One region of the Variovorax sp. RO1 genome, then DNA from elsewhere that is predicted to be linked to it. Evidence: predicted binding sites of a transcription regulator. Region 1 holds the regulator's gene; each other region holds the start of a gene.

Region 1 (5,112 bases):
CGACGGCGCCAAGTTCAAGGAAACCTTTGCGTCCTTCGGCGTGGCCAGCAAGGCCCGCCGCGCCGCGCAGCAAACCGAGGCCTACAAGGTCGCCGGCGTGCCGGCCCTGGCCGTGGCGGGCCGTTGGTATGTCGACGGCGAAACCGCCGGCAGCATGTCCAAGGTGCTGCAAGTGGCGACCTTCCTGACCGGCGAAGCCAAGAAGGGCTGACCGATCCCGCGACCTGACGACCTGGTTTTGGGTCGAATGCAAGGCCCGCTCCGGCGGGCTTTTTCATTGGCGGCGGTGGGCAATCACCGTCCCACGCATACAATGTTTCAGAGCAAGTTTCGTGCCTTTATGACATTGCCCTCCATCCCCACATTCCCCACCCTTCGTCGCCTCGGCCGCCTGGCTTTCGGCGCGCTGTTGCTGGCCGGAGCCGCCTCCGGCGCCCTGGCTGAAACCGCCGACCGCACCAAGCCGATGAACATCGAGTCCGACTCGATGCGCTACGACGACCTGAAACAGACCAGCGTGTTCACCGGCAATGTGCTGGTCACGAAGGGCACGATCATCATCCGCGGTGCGCGGCTGGACGTGCGCCAGGACGCCGAGGGCTACCAGTACGGCGTGGTCACGGCGGCGCCCGGCAAGCTGGCCTATTACAAGCAGAAGCGCAACGCCGGCGACGAGTGGATCGAGGGCGAGTCGGAAGTCATCGAGTACGACAGCCGCGCCGACAACGTCAAGTTCATCCGCCGCGCCGTCATGCGCCGGCTGGTGGGCGCCACGGCCAACGACGAGAGCAGCGGCGCGCTGATCGTCTACGACCAGAGCAACGACACCTACACCGTCAACGGCTCCCTCGTGCCGCCGAACGCCGGCGTCTCGGGGGGCAGCGGTGGCCGCGTGAAGGCCATTCTCACGCCGAAGGCCGCCGCGGCCCCGGCGGCGGGCGGCTCCGCACCGGCAGCCGGCGGCAAGAAGCCCGCCGCTCCGGCACCCACCCCCGCGCCCGGCGCCGGGCTGCGCCCGAGCACCACGCTGGGCGGCAGCACCGAAGGGGAAGGGCGCAAGTGATCGAAACCGCAGGAACCCAGACGACCGCCGACGGCGTCCCCGGCAGCCGCCTCGTGGCGCGCGGCCTCAAGAAGAGCTACGGCAGCCGCACGGTCGTCAAAGACGTCTCGCTCGATGTGCAGAAGGGCGAAGTCGTCGGACTGCTCGGCCCCAACGGCGCGGGCAAGACCACCTCGTTCTACATGATCGTGGGGCTGGTGCGTGCCGATGCCGGCGAGATCACCATCGACGGCGAGCCCATCGCCCACATGCCCATTCACCGCCGCGCGCGCATGGGCCTGAGCTACCTGCCGCAGGAAGCGTCGATCTTCCGCAAGCTCACGGTCGAGGAAAACGTGCGTGCCGTGCTCGAGCTGCAGCGCGAGCCCGACGCCAACGGCCGCATGGTGCCGTTGTCGAAGCAGGCCACCGAAGAGCGACTGGCCGACCTGCTGTCCGACCTGCGCGTCGACCACCTGCGCGATTCGCCCGCGCTCGCACTGTCGGGCGGCGAGCGCCGCCGCGTCGAAATCGCGCGTGCGCTGGCCACGCAGCCGCGCTTCATCCTGCTGGACGAGCCCTTTGCCGGCATCGACCCGATCGCGGTGATCGAGATCCAGCGGATCATCAGTTTCCTGAAAGAGCGCGGCATCGGCGTGCTCATCACCGACCACAACGTGCGTGAAACGCTGGGCATCTGCGATCACGCGTTCATCATCAGCGACGGGCACGTGCTGGCACAAGGCACACCCTCGGAGATCGTCGACAACGCCGAGGTACGCAGGGTGTACCTGGGCGAGCACTTCCGGATGTGACCGTGCGGCGAGGGTCAAGGATCAACGTGGCCACCGTCCGCGCGGAACTTCCTCGCGGGGGGCGCCGCGCACGGCCGCCCGAAGCGGTCGGCCCGCCCCCGGTAGGGGGTTGGCGTAGCGCGAAGCGCGCAGCCTGGGGGGGAGCCATCTTTTCATGAAGCAAGGGCTGTCCCTTCGCGTCTCGCAGCATCTGGCGCTCACGCCGCAGCTGCAGCAGTCCATTCGCCTGCTCCAACTCTCCACGCTCGAACTGAGCCAGGAGGTGGAGCAGATGCTGGACGAGAACCCGTTCCTCGAACGCACCGCGGAAGAAGCGGCGCGCGAAGAGTTCGGGCTCGATGCTGTCGACACGCCCGTGCCACGCGACGATGGCGGTGACACCGGCGAGGGCGATTTCGCGCCGTCCGCCCCCAGTGCCTCCACCGCTTCCAGCGAAGCGACCACGTCCACACCGGAATCCGACGGCCCTGCCGCCGAGATCACCGAGCGCGAGCCCGACTGGGAAGGCGACGGTACCGTCGAGATGGCGCCCGACGACAGCGAGTGGGGCAGCGATGCGCCCGCGCGCCAGAACAACCTCGGCGACGACGAGCGTGCCGACGCCACCGAACTCGCGCGCAGCCAGGAGTCGCTGCAATCGTTCCTGCACCGCCAGGCGCTGACCCTGCGGCTCAACGAAAACGACTGCGCCGCGCTGCGCTTTCTGATCGAATCGCTCAACGACGACGGCTACCTCGAAGACTCGCTGCCCGCGCTGGCCTCGGGCCTGGCAGGCGACGACAACGACCAGTTCGACGACCTCGTGCACCACTTCCAGGTGGCGCTCGGCCTGCTGCAGAGCCTGGAGCCCGTCGGTGTCGGCGCGCGCGACCTCGGCGAATGCCTGAGCATCCAGCTGAAGGCGCTCGCGAACGAAGACGAGACCGAGGCCGAAGCGCTCGTGCGCAAGACCGCCATCGCGATCTGCAAGCAGCCGATGGAGCTGCTCGCGCGGCGCGACTTCAAGCGCCTGGCCACGCTCACGCGCACGAACGAAGAGCTGGTGCGCTCGGCGCTGCAGATCATTGCGCGCCTGGAGCCCAAGCCGGGCCGCCGTTTTGTCGACGTCGAACGCAACATCGTCGTGCCCGACGTGATCGTCACCAAGACGGGCCGCGGCACCAACATCAAGTTCCGCGTCATGCTGAACCCCGAGGTCATGCCGCGCCTGCGCGTGCACGACATCTACGCCGGCGCGCTCAAGGCGCACAAGGGCGAGGGCAGCCAGGCGCTGTCGCAGCGGCTGCAGGAGGCGCGCTGGTTCATCAAGAACATCCAGCAGCGCTTCGACACCATCCTGCGCGTGAGCAACGCCATCGTCGAACGGCAGAAGAGCTACTTCGTGCACGGCGAACTCGCGATGCGCCCGCTGGTGCTGCGCGAGATTGCAGACGAGCTGGGCCTGCACGAATCGACCATCTCGCGCGTGACCACCGCCAAGTACATGTCGACGCCCTTCGGCACCGTCGAGCTCAAGTACTTCTTCGGTTCGGCGCTAGGCACCGAGACCGGCGGCAACGCGTCGAGCACTGCGGTGCGCGCGCTCATCAAGCAGTTCGTGAGTTCCGAGAGCATCAAGAAGCCGCTGTCCGACAGCCAGATTTCCGAGATGCTGAAGGAGCAGGGCATCGAGTGCGCGCGCCGCACCGTGGCCAAGTACCGCGAAGCCCTGCGCATCGCGCCGGCCAACCTGCGCAAGGCCCTGTAGAAAGCTCACGATGACCCATCGCCTGCTGTCGCGCTGTGGGCATTGGGTTGTCGTCATCGCAACTGCGTTGCTGTTCACCGGCTGCGCCACGCTGCCCGACGAAGCACCGCGCGCACCCACCAAGGCCATCGCCGTCTCGGCCGACACTGCGCTCGGCAAGATCGCGCTGGCCTCGCAGCCCGACCCCGACCTCAGCGGCTTTCGCCTGATGCCCGGCGGCGACTTCGCCTTCGACACGCGCCTGCAGCTCGCGCGCCGCGCGCAGCGCACGCTCGACGTGCAGTACTACCAGATCGAGAACGACGAGACCGGCCGCTACCTGCTGCGCACCCTGCGGGATGCGGCCCAGCGCGGCGTGCGCGTGCGCCTGTTGATGGACGACCTGTACACGTCCGGCGAAGACGAACTCCTGCTGGGGCTGGCCGCCACGCCGAACGTGGAGCTGCGCCTGTTCAATCCGTTTCCGGCCGGGCGCGGCAGCCTGCTCAGGCGCTTCACCGCGTCGCTGTTCGACTTCAGCCGCGTCAACCGCCGCATGCACAACAAGCTCTTCATCGCCGACGGCGCGATGGCGGTGGCGGGCGGGCGCAACATCGGCAACCAGTACTTCCGGCGCACCTCGGGCCAGAACTTCATCGATCTCGACACCTTCGTCACGGGTGCATTGATCCCGCGCCTGGGCGTGCTGTTCGACCAGTACTGGAACAGCCCGCACGTGCGCCCGATCGGCTCGGTCGTGCGCACCGACCTGCCGCGCGAAGAGCTGCAGCGCCGCTTCGATGCCGCCACCGGCCCCGACACCACGCCGCCGCCGCCCAAGCCCGCGCCCAACGACCTGCTGGGCTACAGCCCCGTGGCCGACGACCTCGACGCCGGCAAGCTCGGCCTGATCTGGACCACCGCCGAGGCGTACGCCGATTCGCCCGACCGCGTGATCGGCAAGACCGCGTCGTACGGCGGCGTGCCGCTGCTCGACGTCGACAGCGTGCGCTACAACGTGGTCGAGCAGATGCGCCGCGCGCGCAGCGAGGTGACGCTGGTCTCGCCCTACCTGATCCCGGGCGTGTCGGGGCTGGAGGTGATGCGCGAGATCCGCGGGCGCAATGTGAAGATCAGCGTGGTCACCAACTCGCTCGCCGCCACCGACGAGCCGCTGGTCCACACGGCCTACCGCCGCTACCGCGCCGACATGCTCGCGCTGGGCGCCGAGCTGCACGAGCTGAGTTCCGCGCGCACGCGGCGCAGCGTGCGGCTGGGTCTGTTCGGTACGTCGGTGGGCCGGCTGCACGCCAAGTCGGCGGTGATCGACCAGCGCATCCTGTTCGTCGGCTCGATGAATTTCGATCCGCGCTCCGAGGTCCACAACACCGAGATCGGCCTGTTCATCCGCAGCCCCGAGATGGCGCAGCAGACCCTGAAGCTGCTCGACGTGCTCAAGCAGCAGGGCGCCTACCGGCTGCGTTTTGCCGAGGGCGGCGATGCAGCGGCAGGGGGCTCGCGGCGCATCG
Region 2 (5,112 bases), on a different contig from region 1:
AACAGCGCAGCGCGCATCTGGCGCAGCGCGGCCTCGATGGGCTCGCAGACGGCGCGGCCCGCGGCCGTGAGGTGCAGCGTCTTGGCGCGGCGGTCGGCCGGGTCTTCGCGGCGCTCGACCAGACCGGCCTCGACCAGCTGGTCGAGCGAGCGCACCAGCGACGGCCCCTCGATGCCCAGCGCCTCGGCCACCGTGCCCTGGCGCACGCCGTCTTCCATCCGCCCGAGCACCACAACCGGCCAGGCCAGCGTCTGCGACAGGCCGACGTGCGCCACCGCCTTGTCGGCCGCCGCGCGGTAGCCGCGCTGGAGCACCGACAGCGAGGTGCCGAGCCGCATCAGCGCGTGTTCGCGCAGCGGGGAGAGGGGTTCGGAATCGGCCACGGCGTTATCAATTAGTTAGCTTGCTAACAATTGTACGGGTTTCTACCAATCCTTGCAGGCGGCCGTTGCATGGCCCGGACAATGACCCGATGGACACAGAAAAACTCGCGCTCGACATCGCGCAGGCGCTGCGACACGCCATGGCGACGCCCGGCTTTTCGGTCGACGACTATCTGGACGGCAGGGACGCAGCGCCGTTCGACCCAGCCTGGTCCAACGCCCACGCCGGGCTGCAGAAGACGCTGGAACAGCGGCCGGAAACGACCCGCCGGGCCATCGAGAAGGGCTCGGCCGCGCTGCGCGAACCGGTGTTCAAGCTGGTGATGGGCGCCTGCGGCAACCCCGACCTGGCAGCCCGCCTGTCCGACGACGCCGGCCTGATCCTCGAGGCGGCGCTGGCCGGGTTTTCGTCAGGGTGGATCGACGCGCTGCGGCGTTGCTACGCGTCGCATCGGCTGCCGTGCGGCGCGCTCGATGCATGACGACGGCAGGAGGCCATGGTCGAAAAAGAAAAGTGTGAAGCTCGCCGATAAGCCGGATTCTGTGCACCGGAACCCTCTTGCGAAGATCCCGGCGTGACCGCCATTACTCTGGGCCGTTTGTCGCCAAACGGCTCGATGCCACCTACCCGCCAGCTCAGCGGAACCACCTCAATACTGGCCTACTTGGTGTTGCTGCGCGCAGAGATTGCCCGTTTCACCCGAACTGAATCGGCTCGTCTCTGTTGCTCTGATCCTCACCTCACGGTGGAGAGTCGTTAACTCCTGCGCTGTCCTGTGCAGTCCGGACGTTCCTCCAGTGCGATCTTTCGACCCGATGCTGTTGCCCGAAGGCAGAGCGTCGTCCCTTTCGGGCTTGCACCAGCGGCGGTCTGGCGTGCTTCACGGCGCGATTATCGCCCGGCGCACCAATGACCCTTCAGGCGACGCCGCGGGCCGGCCCTCAGCCGGGCGTTTCGTGGTCGCCGGCCTGCACCAGGCCCAGCTTGCGCAGCGTTCGATGGAAGTTGCTGCGGTCGATGCCGGCCTCGCGCGCGGCGCTGGCCACGCGACCGCCGTGGCGGGCGAGGACTTCCGAGAGCCAGGCGCGCTGGAAGGCCTCGGTCGCTTCGCGCAGCGTGCCGCCTGCAGTTGCAAGCCCCGCGTGTTCGCTCGCCAGAACCTGCGCGGGCGCCACCACAGGAGATATCGCAGGACTTTCCGTTGCGGCGCTGTCCAGCGCGAGATGGTGCGGTTCGATGGCCGTCCAGCGTGAACCTCGCGGCTGCTCCCTGAATGCCCGCAGCGAGGCGCGGCTGATCACATGCTCGAGCTCGCGCACGTTGCCCGGCCAGCCGTGCGCCAGCAAGGCGGCCTTCGACGCCGGCGAAAGCCGCAGGTTGCGCGCGCCCAGCCGATGCTGGTTCTCCTCGAGAAAGCTGCCGGCCAGCACAAGCACGTCGCGCCCGCGTTCGCGCAGCGGCGCCACGACGAGCGGATAGACCGACAGCCGGTGGTACAGGTCGACGCGAAAGCGGCCCTGCGCAATCGCGGCGGGCAGGTCGCGGTTGGTGGCCGCGATCACGCGCACGTCGACCTTGCGCATGCGGTCGCTGCCGGGCCGCTGCACCTCGCCGCTTTGCAGCACGCGCAGCAGCTTGGCCTGCACGCTCAGCGGCAGCTCGCCGACCTCGTCGAGAAAGAGCGTGCCGCCGTCCGCGATCTCGAACTTGCCGTCGCGGTCCTGCACGGCGCCGGTGAACGCGCCGCGCTTGTGGCCGAAGAGTTCGCTGTCGGCCAGCGTCTCGGGCAGCGCCGCGCAGTTGACCTGCACCAGCGGCTGCTCGCTGCGCCGCGAGCGCGCGTGCAGGCGCTGCGCGACGAGGTCCTTGCCGACGCCGGTTTCGCCGAGCAGCAGCACCGTGAGGTCGGATACGGCGACGGTGTCGATCTCATCGCACAGCTGCTTCATCGCCGGGCTGCTGCCCAGCAGCTCGCGGGGCGCGCCGCGGCCTGCGCGCAGGGCCTGCGCCACGGCCTGCTCGCGCATCGCGCGCGCCTGCATCTCGCGGATCGTGTGAGCGGCCTCGATGCCGGTTTCGACGAGGGTGACCAACGCTTCCATCTGCGCCGGGCTCACGGCATCGAAGGCGTGCGGTTCCAGGGCATCCAGCGTGAGCAGGCCCCAGAGGGCGCCGCGCAAACGCAGCGGCGCGCCCATGCAGTCGTGCACCGGCAGGATGCCCGGCTGGCCGGCGACGAGGCCGTCGTACGGGTCGGGCAGGTTGCTGTCGTGCGCGAAACGCAGGCCGCGCTCGCTGCCGAGCAGGCGCGCAAAACGCGGATGGGCGGCGACGGGAAACTGGCGCCCGAGGGTTTCGTCGCTCAGGCCGTCGACCGCGACGGGCTTCAGCACGTCGACGTCGAGCTGCAGCAGCGCGGCGGCATCGCAGCGAACCAGTCCGCGCGCGGCGGCGAGCAGCGATCGGTAGCGGGCGGCCTCGGCTTCGGGCTCGGTGGTCGAATCGACACGGTTTGAGGTCATATGTACAACGCTTGATTTGTTGTTAATTTGACCACGCCTAATAAATCCCCAATGACGTCAAGCACTTGCAACGGCCTTCCGGCTGGCACGGATCGTGAGAAGACAAAGGCATCTCAACCGAAGCACCACAAGACCATGAACCCGCAAACCATCGCCATCGTCAAGTCCACCGTGCCCGCACTGAAGGCCCACGGCGAGGCCATCACCCGCCACTTCTACAAGATCATGTTCGAGGGCCACCCGCAGGTGAAGGCCTTCTTCAACGAAGCGCACCAGGCCGCCGGCACCCAGGCGCGTGCGCTGGCGGGTGCGGTCATCGCGTACGGCGCGCACATCGACCGGCTCGACGAGATCGCCGGCGCCCTGCCCCGGATCATCCAGAAGCACGCGGCGCTGGGCGTGCTGCCCGAGCACTATCCGATCGTCGGCCACTACCTGCTGCGCGCCGTGAAAGAGGTGCTCGGCGATGCCGCGACCGACGAGGTGATCGCCGCGTGGGGCGAGGCCTATGAATCGCTGGCGGGCCTGCTCATCGCCGCGGAAGAAGCCGTCTACAGCGCCAACGCGGCGCAGACCGGCGGATGGCGCGGCACGCGCGAGTTCCGTGTGGCGCGGCGCGAAGACGAAAGCGAGGTCATCACCTCGTTCTACCTGGAGCCCGTGGACGGCGGCGCGCTGCTGGCCTTCTCGCCGGGGCAGTACCTCACGCTGGTGCTGGAGATCGACGGCCAGCCGGTGCGGCGCAACTACTCGCTGTCCGACGCGCCGGGCAAGCCGTGGTACCGCATCAGCGTGAAGAAGGAAGAAGGCGGTCGCGCCTCGAACTGGCTGCACGAGGCCGCAGTCGTCGGCACGCATCTGCAGGTGCAGGCACCGTGCGGCGACTTCGTGTTGCAGCCCGCCGGCGAGCAGGCGCGCCCGCTGGTGCTGGTGACGGGCGGCGTGGGCATCACGCCCGCGATGAGCATGCTCGAATCGATGGCGCACACGGGCCGGCCGGTGCACTTCGTCCATGCGGCACGGCACGGCGGCGCACATGCGTTCCGCGCCCACGTCGACGCGCTCGCGCAGCGGCATGCGAACGTGAAGCCGCTGTATGTCTACGACGCGCCGCGCGACACCGATACGCCGCACGCGACCGGCTTCGTCACGCGCGAACTGCTGGCCGGGGTGCTGCCGGAAGACCGCGACGTCGACCTGTACTTTCTCGGGCCGAAGCCTTTCATGAAGGCGGTGTACGCCAACGGGCTGGCGCTCGGCGTGCCCAAGCAGCAGCTTCGCTACGAGTTCTTCGGGCCGCTCGAAGCCCTGGAAGCCTGAGGGAAGCAAAGCCCTGCACTGAAACGGTCGCGGGCTGGTCTCACAATGCGCGCTGTCCGTCCGACAAACGCATTGATCCAAGGAGATTCCATGAAGGCCCAGAACATCCTCCAGACCATCGGCAACACGCCGCACATCCGCATCAACCGCCTGTTCGGTCACGCGAAGCAGCAGGTCTGGATCAAGTCGGAGCGCGCCAACCCCGGCGGCTCGATCAAGGACCGCATCGCGCTCGCGATGGTCGAAGACGCGGAGAAGAGCGGCGCGCTGAAACCCGGCGGCACGATCGTCGAGCCGACCTCGGGCAACACCGGCATCGGCCTGGCGATGGTCGCGGCCGTCAAGGGCTACAAGCTGATCCTGGTGATGCCCGACAGCATGTCGGTCGAGCGCCGCCGCCTGATGCTGGCCTACGGCGCCACCTTCGACCTCACGCCGCGCGCCGGCGGCATGAAGGCCTCGATCGCCCGCGCCGAGGAAATCGTGGCCGGCACGCCCGGCGCGTGGATGCCGCAGCAGTTCAACAACCCCGCGAACGTCGACGTGCACGTGCGCACCACGGCCGAAGAAATCGCGGCCGACTTTCCCGAAGGCATCGACGTGCTCATCACCGGCGTGGGCACGGGCGGCCACATCACGGGCGTGGCACGTGTGCTCAAGAAGAAGTGGCCCAAGCTGCAGGTGTTCGCGGTGGAGCCCGTGGCCTCGCCCGTGATCTCGGGCGGCGCGCCGGCGCCCCACCCCATCCAGGGCATCGGCGCGGGCTTCATTCCGAAGAACCTCGACACCTCGCTGCTCGACGGCGTGCTGCAGGTCGACGCCGAACCCGCGCGCGAAATGGCGCGCCGCTGCGCGGTCGAGGAAGGCATCCTGGTCGGCATTTCGT
Region 3 (5,112 bases), on a different contig from region 1:
CGACCTCGCTCATCCAGAGAATTTTCTTTTCAGTCATGCCCCGTTCGGGCACCGTTCTCGCAAACTCCGAATAATCCCTCAATTGAGTCAGAAAAATTGGCTTATAAGCCTCCCAATCTTTTTCAGCGAATGAAATTCCGGAAATCTCCATCCGGGTGCGGCGCCAGTCATTTTCAAATCGAATGTATTCATTTGAAACCACAAAAAACCCCGCCAATGTAAGCACACTGATTCCAGCAAACCCCCATCGAAATGAGGATGGAATTATTCCATTCACTTCGAATTCAATTATTTCATTCCGGCTTAACGCACCTATAAAAAAGCAAACGGGCAACAATATATAGGCATACGCTAGCGGATACTCAACCATGGCATGGCAAAAAGCAAATCCTACTGCCAGCAAGACACTCCATGACAAAGGATCTCGACAGCTAGAAACTTGCTTTTTGAACCAAAGTGCTAGCCAAACAAAAAATATCACGGCAACAGGCAGCCCTGCTGAAACGGCAATATCTAGTCCAATATTGTGGGCTGAATCAAAAAATGCATATGTTGCTGGATGCTTCAGCGCCGTTGCCTGCTGCGCTAGAGGGATTTGCCCCCAGCCATAACCGACCCATGGGGACTGTCTGATAGCGTCCACCATGCTTCGCCAAAGATCGAAACGGCTGTCTTTACTCACGCGATCAATCAATGCGGATGGCTCCCCTAACAGAAGCATCTCATTGATAGAGGGCCATGCGAACATCATTACGCCAAAAAAACTACTCAGAAGAAAAATTGATTTTCCAGATGTACGCAACAAAGCTCGCTGCCCAAGGCCCCAGTGCATAATCCATAGAAAAAGCAGCGCAAGAAAGACCATTCGCGACTGGGTCATCACGAGACCAAAGCTCAAAAAGGCCCCGAGCAACATCGCCGAATATGAATTCAGAATTCTATTTTCGAACAAAAATATAGTGCACGCCACACCCAGCAAAAGAACAATTGCCAACTGATTCGGTTGAGCCAAATTAGCGCCATACCTTCCCACGGCTTGCGATTGGGAGATGAATTCAGAAAAATAACTCAATTCAAGCCATTGAAACAATGAAATTCCAACAGAGAGCACGGCAGCAGCAACCAATGCAAAAATCACTGGTTGAATTTCTTGCATCTGGTTTTCTGATTTGCCATCACGAACAAAATTCGCAGCCAACACCAATGAAACAAGTGCTGCAGAAATGTAAAGCCACGCAATCCAGCCATCACCAAAAAATAGAGTTTCCCCTGCCATTATCTGCAACAACGGAGTCAATGAGAGAAAAAAAACGAGGAGTGCAATTTTTGGCATGGCAATCCTCCTCCATATCGCATAGAACCCCAATGGAGAAAATCCAATTCCAACTAGAAAATCATGTCTGAAAGACGGCCAAGGCAGGAAATGATCTGGAGCTAACAGCCCCAACGTCAGCCCAAACCCCAAGAACGATATTACCTTCGTATTCGATTTCATTGATCAAAAAAAAACGCTCCCGAGAGAGCGTTTTTTAATTTTCAATAGAAATTAGCCGCGGCAAGAGCCAGGCAGATACTTCGGAAGAATGGTTGTGCCATCTGTCGAAGAACCGCATCTCCAAGCAAAAATCGTTTTGCCTGCATCGCCAACCACGAGAGCCGTGGCAGCGGCGCTCAAAGGACGAAGGGTCAGCACGTCCGCAGAGCCAGCCGTCAGTTGCGAAATTCCTTGCGCCGTCACTGTGACCTTGCCATCGGCAGCGACTGCAATGCTACTCACATACTTGGAAACTGTTGCACCCGAGGCGGCACCGCCATCGCACGGAAACATCGCAGCGGTCAGAGTGGTTGCAGAAGTCGATTGAACAGCTTCAGTTACCGTGGTGCGGCAAGACGAAGCGGCCAGCACAATCTCAGAGACCTTTGCACGCACCGTGTAATCCTGATACGCAGGCAACGCCACAGCCGCCAAGATACCAATGATCGCCACAACGATCATCAACTCGATCAGGGTGAAACCCTTTTGCACATTGCGTGCGATAGAACGACGGTTCATTCATTAACTCCAGGTTGGTTTGTAGAGCCCGGGAACCAGCCCGGAGCGGGGTAACTTCCGCAGCATCCGTGCCACCCGGCTTCTCCACCCTGCAGCCCTCGATCGGGCCGTCTTTGGTCACAAGATGGTTACATGATGTGACACAACTCGCACTCAGATGCCAATTGTGTCGACAAATTTGTCATGCCCGGGCGGGCTCGGTCAGAAGGTCAGCACCCCGTTCGCCTTGAGCCAGCGGATGTCCCGCTGCGCCAACCCTGCCACTTCCCGCCCCGCCAGCATCTCGATCTGGCTCATGATTTCCTCGGTCTCTGCCGGCTTGGTGTGGGTGATGTAGATCGGGTATTGCTTGCCCGGATCGATCTGCGCCAGCTCGTGCGCCAGCGCCACCGGCGACAGGTGCAGGCTGCGTTCGGCCAGGGCCTCCTCGCGGGAGCTGAAGGCGGTCTCGATGACCAGCATCGCCACGTCGATCGCGTTGATGCGCTCCCAGAAGGGCGGGTTGCGTTCGGTGTCACCGCTGAAGACCCAGTGAGCGCCGCCTTCGGCCCGGCGGATGGCGAAGCCGCAGGCCGGCACGGTGTGGACTGCCGGCAGCACCTCGATCAGCTTGGGGGCGTCGCGGCCCAGCTCGAGGCGTTGCCCGACCGTGATCTCGTGGAAGCTCACGAAGGGCGATTCAGGGCTGGGAATGCGCTCGAAATTCGGCCAGATGACGTTGTTGAACACATGCGCCCGCAGCGCGTCGATGGTGGCGGCCAATGCATGCACGCGCAGCGGCCGGGTGCGGCGGCTGCCGACGGCGTCGAGCATCAGGGGCAGGGCGGCGATGTGGTCGAGGTGCGAATGGGTGAGCACCACGTCGTCGATGGCGGCCATCTCGTCGAGGGTGAGATCGCCGACGCCCGTGCCGGCGTCCACGAGCAGGTCCGCATCGACCAGGAACGAGGTGGTGCGGCAGTCCTTGGCGATGGCGCCCGAGCAACCCAGCACGCGTACCTGCATGGTGGAAGACCTCTTGTGTGCGTCTGACATTATTTGGTGTCGAACCGGGTGGCGCCGTCCCAGTCCGGGTCTTGCGGGCGTAGCGCCATCGAGGCTAAACGCTGGGCATAGAGCTGGTAAAGGACTTTTTTGGCATCCGCGGCGAGCAGGGGAGCCAGCAAGTTTCGGCCCAGCGCCCAATCCTGGCGGCGGTAGGCGGCGAGCACCTGGCTCCATCGGTCGAGTTGCTGCCGCGTCGTGTCCTGCGCCTCGGCGCCGGCCTGCGCCGAAAGCGGGGTGTAGATGGCGACGGCCTGGGCCTTGCCCTTGACGCGCACGCTGTCGAGCTCCTGCCAGACGAAGCCAGGGGCCGCGTCGCGGGTCGCGCCGCTGGCCACGACCTCGACGCCGTAGTGTCCGCTCAAGCCCTCCAGCCGGGACGCGAGATTGACCGCATCGCCGACCACGGTATAGCTGCGGCGCGCGGTCGAGCCCATGTCGCCCACGCTCATGAGGCCGCTGTTGAGGCCGATGCCGGCGCTGATCTCGGGACGGCCGTTCGCGCGGTGCCGGCGGTTGATGTCGTGCACGGCGGCGGCCATGTCGAGCGCGGCCTGCACGGCGAGCGCGGCGTGGTCGGGCGTGTCGATCGGCGCGCCCCAGAAGGCCATGACGCAGTCGCCCATGTATTTGTCGACGGTGCCGCGGTGCGCGCTGATCACCTCGGTAAGGCGGCTGAAGACGGTGTTCAGAAAGGCCTGCAGCTCGGCCGGCGCCATCTGCTCGGACAACCGGGTGAAGTCGCGCATGTCGCAGAACATCACGGTCATCTCTTTGCTCTCGGCGCGCATGCTGTAGCGGCCGGGCCGCACGAGCATTTCGTCGACCAGCTGCGGCGGCACGTAGGTGCCGAAGAGCCGCACCAGCCCGCGCCGCGCGCGCGATTCGACAAAGTAGCCCCAGCTCATGTTGAGCGCGAACGCCAGCGCCGCCATGAAGAGCGCCGACGCGAGCGGGAGCACGAGGCTGTGGCCGATGTAGAGCCAGGTGTTGAGGCCTACCAGCGCGGCGACCACGCCCGCGCCGAGCAGCACGGCGCGCGATGCGGACAGCAGCGACAACCCGAACGCGAGCAGCAGTCCCGCGGCCAGCACGGTCAGCACTTCGTAGCCCGGCGCGTAGTCGGGCACGGCCAGCAGGCGCCGGTCGAGCAAACCCGAGACGATGTTGGCGTGCACTTCGACGCCCGGGAACGCGGCACCGACCGGGGTGGCGCGCAGGTCCTGCAGGCCGGGCGCGGTGGCGCCGAGCAGCACGATCTTTCCCTTGAGTTCGCCCGGCGCCAGACGGCCGTCGAGCACGTCGGCAGCGGCCACGTAGCGGAACGACCCGGCACGCGGACCGCCGGGGCCGCGGAACGGCACCTGCAGGCTGGCGCTCTGGTCGACCGGGATGCGCAACGACCCCAGCACCAGCGCCTGCAGGCGCGGAAAGTTGCCATCGCCGGCCACGAGCGCCGGCCGCACCGGCGGCGAGTCGTTCGCCAGCCGGTAGACCGCCAGCGCCAGCGACTCGTAGTGCCCGGGCGACGCGTGCTCGCCTTCGTAGCGCGCGATGAGCGGCACGCTGCGGATCACGCCGTCGTCGTCGCCGTCACCGACCAGGGTGTTCAGGAACCCCGCGACCGGCGCCGCACGCGCCAGCACCGGCAGGCTGGCGCCGAACCCGTTCCAGAGCGTGACGAAGGAGGCATTCGGCGGAAAAGCCTCGGGCGGCAGCACCGGTGTCGCCGGCAGCAGTCCCTTGGCGCTGGGCTGTTCGGTGCGCGTGAAGTAATAGCCGAGCGCCACGCGCTGGCCGCGCAGGGCCTGGGCCAGTGTGGCGTCATGGTCGAGGGTCGGCGCGAGCTGGTCGATCTCGGCGGCGAGGCCCGGTACATCGCGCAAAGGACCGGCTGCGATCTCTTTCAAGCGCCCGAGGCCGGAACTGCGGTCGGGCTCGAGAAACATGACGTCAAAGCCCAACACGGCCGCATGCTGGCGGGCGAGCAATTCAGTCGTGAGGCTGGCGATCTT
Region 4 (5,112 bases), 1.5 Mb from region 1:
TGCAGTGAGGCCTTCTGGTCTTCAAGCTCGCGGATGCGGCCGTCGAGCGCGCTGGTGGCGCAGTTCGCCGAGAGCTCGCGCGCCTCGCTGAGCACCGAGGTCTCGCCCACGCGCACCGCCGCGCCGGCCGACACCTGCAGGCTCTGCACGTCGAGCCCGGCCGGGAGGCAGGCAAAAGTGACCGAGCGGCTGCCGGCCGCGACGCGCGCCACGCGCTCCACCGTGGCACTGCCGGGGTAGACCTTGACCTGCGTGATGCGCGAGGCATCGGCCTGCAGCTGCGCATGGGCGCCGGCGCCCGCGGTCAGCCAGAGGGCGGCGAGGGCGGTGGCGCGCAGGAGGGGACGGGCGGAGAACGGTGTGTGCATGGAAAGCCTTCCGGAAGAAAGTCAGTGACGAATCTCTGCTTCTACGGACGGGGCGGGCGAACGGGGTTAAGGCGTTGCCAAGTTTTTTCGTGACGCCGATGTGACGCGGGAGCGCTGCTGTCGCGCATGCATCTGCCGGCGGCGGATCGGTCACCCAAGAGACGGCGCGCGGCGGCGCGGCTTTCTAGAGTGGGTCTCACTTTCCATCCACGTTCATCTTGAGAGGACACGCACCATGCTCGACACGATCCAGGCCATCAACCGTTCGGCCGCCTTCAACCGCTGGGCCGGCTTCGACGTCACGCAGGCCGCCGACGGGCAGGCCGAACTGCGCATGAAATGGCGCGAGGAAGACATGGGCCAGTACACCGGCTTCCTGCACGCGGGCATGATCGCCGCGCTGCTCGACACCGTGAGCGGCTTCGCGGCTGCCACCGTGGCGGGCCGCGTGCTGGCCTCGCATTTCTCGGTCAACTGCATCTCGCCCGCCATCGGCGAAGCCTTCGTGGCGCGCGGTCGCGTGGTGAAGGCGGGGCGCAAGCAGGTGTTCGTCGGGGCCGAGCTTTATGCGCAGCCTGAGGGCCAGGGCGACGACGCGCTCAAGCTCGTGGCGACGGCGAACGCCATCCTGGTGCCGGTGGACGAGGCGTCGACGACGCCGAAGCCGAAGCAGGCTGCGTAGTAACCACCACCGTCTCGGCCTCGGCCTTGCGCTTCAGCCCGAACAGCGGGCGCAGCCAGCCGATGCGGCGGATCAGCCCGTCGGTCAGCAGCCAGCAGCCGGCGATCGTCACGGCGACCAGCGCCATCGGTTCCCACACCGGGCCGAGCGCAAGCGGTGCCAGCAGCGCCACGCCCGCGACGATCAGCGTCTGGTGCAGCATGTACCAGGGGTAGACCGACTCGTTTGCCCAGCGCAGCCAGGGCCACGGGCGGTTCAGGTAGCGATGGCCGTGGCCCAGGATCGTGGCGACCGCGAGCCACAGGTAGGTATTGCGCAGCACGTCCATCAGCAGCCCCTGGGGCGGAACGACGGCCCCGACGCGCAGCGCGATGAACGCGCCGATCGCCGCCACCGCCAGCAGCAGCGACACGCGGCGCAGCCGTTCGAGCTCGCGCCAGATGCCCGTGTCCACACCCATCCAGTAGCCGTAGAGGAACACGGTGAAGTAGATGCTGTGCAGGTGGAAGTCCCACAGCAGGTTGTGCGTGGCCGGGAAGTGCCGCGCCAGCAGCACCGTCCACACCACGAGCGGCAGCGCGGGCAACACGAGCAGCTGCCAGCCCCGCAGCCCGTTGAAGCGCCGCCGCACCCACTGCCCGGCGGCCGAGCGCCACAGCGGCAGCGTCAGCGCGACCAGTGCCGTGTAGAGAAACAGGTAGGGCAGGTACCAGAGGTGGTTCCAGGTGATGCCGAACTCCGCCCCCGCGAACGCCCCCTTGGGCCACGGCGCGCCCATCGACAGGTAGCGCAGCAGGAAGGTGCCGAAGCCCGGCGCCACCAGCCCGCGCGCCACGCCTTCGGCATAGGCCTGGTAGGGCACGACCACCGCCATGCCGAAGGCCAGCGGCAGCATCAACCGCAGGCCCCGGCTGCGCAGCAGGCCCCCCGTGCCCTGGCCCCGGCTCAGGAAGCCGAGTGACACGCCCGAGATGAGGAACACCAGGTCCATGCGCCAAAGGTTCAGCACCCGCATCGGCCACGGCAGCCACTCGGCCGCATGCGGGCTCTTCAGGTGCCAGGGCCAGTCGGCCACGTAGTACATGCCCACGTGATAGAGGATGACGAGCAGGAAGGCGAGGGCGCGCAGGGCGTCGATGTCGTGGCGGCGCGGGTCGGCCGGGTGGGTGGGTGCGGTGGTCATTGCAAGCGCCTCGAAGCGAAGAAGCCGCGATGCTCGGGCCCGCGGCCCCGGCCGGGGTCGGTGAGGGGACGGATCGCCCCCGCTTTGTGACGAGCGGTGCCCCGCAGGGACGAAATGGGCCGACCCCAGGGGCCTGTTTTCGCGAGAATTCCCCGCATGCGAGACCCGCGCAAGAACCTGTACGAACGCTACGAGCCGATCCGACGGTACGTGGAGGTGGGTTTCTGGATCGTGGTCATGGCGGTGCAGGCCGTGTTCAACACCTCGGTGGCGCTGGTCGATGCAGGGCGGCGCGCCGTGCCGCACGCCACCTGGGAGATTCTGGTGTGGGAGGGTTCCAGCCACCTCGTGCTGCTGGCGCTGGTGCCGGGCATCGTGGCGGTCGAGCGCTGGCTGTCGCCACTGCCGCGCAGGCACCTGCTGCGCTACCTGGCGGGGCATGCGGTGGCCAGCGTGGTCTTCAGCGTGGTGCACGTGATGGCCATGTTCGCGCTGCGCGCGCTGGCTTACGCGGCGGTCGGCGAGCGCTACGACTTCGCGGACTGGCGCGGCCAGTGGGGCTACGAATACCTGAAGGACGTGCGCGCGTACGCGTCGATGGTCTTCGGCATCTGGGCCTACCGGCTGTTCATGCTGCGGCTGCAGGGGGAGGCGCGGGTGCTCGATGCGCCGGAGGACGCAGGGGCGGCGGAGGCCGCGATGCCGCTGGTGACGCCCGAGGCGCCCACCGACGCAGCGGCTGCTGCTGCCATGCCTCCCGCGCCCGCTGTCGAAGCGCCGCCGGCGCCACCGCCCGTGGTCGCCCGCCCCGAACGTTTCCTCGTGCGCAAGCTGCGCCGCGAATTTCTCATCGCCGCCACCGACATCGACTGGCTGCAGGCCGAGGGCAACTACGTCGGCCTGCACGTCAACGGCCACGACTACCTGCTGCGCGCCACGCTCACCGACTTCCTGACCCAACTCGACCCCGCCACCTTCGTGCGCGTGCATCGCAGCCACGCGGTGAACCTGGGTCGCATCAAGGAGATCGAGCCGCTCGACGGCGGCGATGCCCGGCTGCACATGCACGACGGCACGACCGTGCCCTGCAGCCGGCGGTATCGCGACGCGCTGCGCGGCGGCGCGGGCTGAGCGCTTCGGCGCGTTCCGATCCGGTGCGCGCCCTGCGAAATCAGCCCGTTCTTGGGTCGTTTCGCACCATCCAAGAGCCTGTAGGCACCATTTTTGCTTTCTTGCGCCGGCACCCCGAGCCGTTCGGGTGCGACGCACCAAATCAAACCCAAAACCTGCAAGAAGCTCTCATGGACGCACTCAAACAGGGCGCAGATGCGCTGTTCATCCTTCTCGGCGCCATCATGGTCCTGGCCATGCATGCCGGCTTCGCCTTTCTGGAACTGGGCACCGTGCGCAAGAAGAACCAGGTCAATGCGCTGGTCAAGATCCTGGTCGACTTCTCGGTGTCGACCATCGTGTACTTCCTGGTGGGCTACGGTGTGGCTTACGGCACCCATTTCTTCGTCAGCGCCACCGAACTGTCGGCAAGAAGCGGCTATGAGCTGGTGAAGTTCTTCTTCCTGCTGACCTTCGCGGCGGCCATTCCGGCCATCATCTCGGGCGGCATCGCCGAGCGCGCCAAGTTCTGGCCGCAGCTGATCGCCACCGCGGTGATCGTCGGCTTCGTCTACCCGCTGTACGAGGGCATCGCCTGGAACAAGGCCTTCGGCATCCAGGCCTGGATCGCCTCGGTCACGGGCCATGAATTCCATGACTTCGCCGGCTCGGTCGTCGTGCACGCCGTGGGCGGCTGGCTTGCGCTGCCAGCCGTGCTGCTGCTGGGCGCGCGCCGCAACCGCTATCGGGGCGACGGCTCGCTCAGTGCGCACCCACCGTCGAACATCCCGTTCCTGGCGCTGGGCGCGTGGGTGCTGTGCGTGGGCTGGTTCGGCTTCAACGTGATGAGCGCGCAGAGCATCGACAAGATATCGGGCCTCGTCGCCGTCAACTCGCTGATGGCCATGGTCGGCGGCACGCTGGTGGCACTGGCCATGGGCAAGAACGACCCCGGCTTTGTCTACAACGGCCCGCTCGCCGGCCTCGTGGCCGTGTGCGCCGGCTCCGACCTCATGCACCCGCTGGGCGCGCTCGTGGCGGGCGGCGTGGCCGGCGCCATCTTCGTCTTCATGTTCACGCGCACCCAGAACAAATGGAAGATCGACGACGTGCTCGGCGTGTGGCCGCTGCACGGCCTGTGCGGCACCTGGGGCGGCATCGCAGCCGGCATCTTCGGCACCCAGGCGCTCGGCGGCATCGGCGGCGTGAACCTGTGGGCGCAGCTCATCGGCACCCTGCTCGGCGTGGTCTGGGCGCTGATCGGCGGCGCCCTGGTGTACGGCGTGCTCAAGGCGACGATGGGGCTGCGGCTGTCGCAGGAAGAGGAATACGACGGGGCGGATCTGTCGATTCACCACATTTCGGCGACGCCGGAGCGGGAGGTGAATTGGTAAGGGCGAGGGCCCGGTGAGGGAAATGCGGCTCAGGAAATGAGCCGCAACGGGGGATTTGCGGCTCACGGCACGAATTTGCCAGCTGTAGCAAACTTGCCGGCGGCCCCCGATCCCATCTGTTCACCACCCCATGACCCAATCGCCCCCCGCCCTCGAAGTCCTCCCCCGCGACCTTTCCGCCTACCGCGAGGGCAACGTCGGCATCGACTACGTGCACCGCTTCGAGTCCGGCAAGCCCGGTCCGCACGTGCTCATCAACGCGCTCACGCACGGCAACGAGATCTGCGGCATGACCGCCGCCACGCACCTGCTCGACACCGGCGTGCGCCCGAAGATCGGCACGCTCACCATCAGCTTTGCCAACGTGGCGGCGTA

What was found. Region 1 encodes sigma-54, which starts transcription at its own class of promoters, with help from an activator protein. Its sites were predicted from a motif close to TGGCANGNAANCTGCTTT; they were not measured.
Region 2: hmpA (NO-inducible flavohemoprotein) is a predicted target of sigma-54. The motif match lies at 2,990-3,007, and genes of this name have one in related genera.
Region 3: CY658_RS14100 (pilin) is a predicted target of sigma-54. The motif match lies at 2,110-2,127, and genes of this name have one in related genera.
Region 4: CY658_RS07685 (ammonium transporter) is a predicted target of sigma-54. The motif match lies at 3,447-3,464, and genes of this name have one in related genera.

Annotation. Positions count from the first base shown of each region.
Region 1 is NZ_PKMT01000001.1:51,175-56,286, forward strand. It holds gene CY658_RS00225 (thiol:disulfide interchange protein DsbA/DsbL) at 1-211, shown strand, start outside; gene lptA (lipopolysaccharide transport periplasmic protein LptA) at 341-1,063, shown strand; gene lptB (LPS export ABC transporter ATP-binding protein) at 1,060-1,857, shown strand; gene rpoN (RNA polymerase factor sigma-54) at 2,012-3,604, shown strand; gene CY658_RS00245 (phospholipase D family protein) at 3,615-5,112, shown strand, end outside.
Region 2 is NZ_PKMT01000002.1:1,228,113-1,233,224, forward strand. It holds gene CY658_RS16805 (MarR family winged helix-turn-helix transcriptional regulator) at 1-338, opposite strand, end outside; gene CY658_RS16810 (hypothetical protein) at 473-865, shown strand; RNA gene rnpB (RNase P RNA component class A) at 898-1,266, opposite strand; gene norR (nitric oxide reductase transcriptional regulator NorR) at 1,326-2,906, opposite strand; gene hmpA (NO-inducible flavohemoprotein) at 3,042-4,226, shown strand; gene cysK (cysteine synthase A) at 4,317-5,112, shown strand, end outside.
Region 3 is NZ_PKMT01000002.1:613,584-618,695, reverse strand. It holds gene CY658_RS14105 (PglL family O-oligosaccharyltransferase) at 1-1,333, opposite strand, end outside; gene CY658_RS14100 (pilin) at 1,547-2,053, opposite strand; gene CY658_RS14095 (3',5'-cyclic-nucleotide phosphodiesterase) at 2,255-3,058, opposite strand; gene CY658_RS14090 (CHASE2 domain-containing protein) at 3,088-5,112, opposite strand, start outside.
Region 4 is NZ_PKMT01000001.1:1,571,784-1,576,895, forward strand. It holds gene CY658_RS07665 (DUF4139 domain-containing protein) at 1-368, opposite strand, end outside; gene CY658_RS07670 (PaaI family thioesterase) at 604-1,050, shown strand; gene CY658_RS07675 (acyltransferase family protein) at 968-2,233, opposite strand; gene CY658_RS07680 (LytTR family DNA-binding domain-containing protein) at 2,390-3,364, shown strand; gene CY658_RS07685 (ammonium transporter) at 3,535-4,737, shown strand; gene CY658_RS07690 (succinylglutamate desuccinylase/aspartoacylase domain-containing protein) at 4,868-5,112, shown strand, end outside.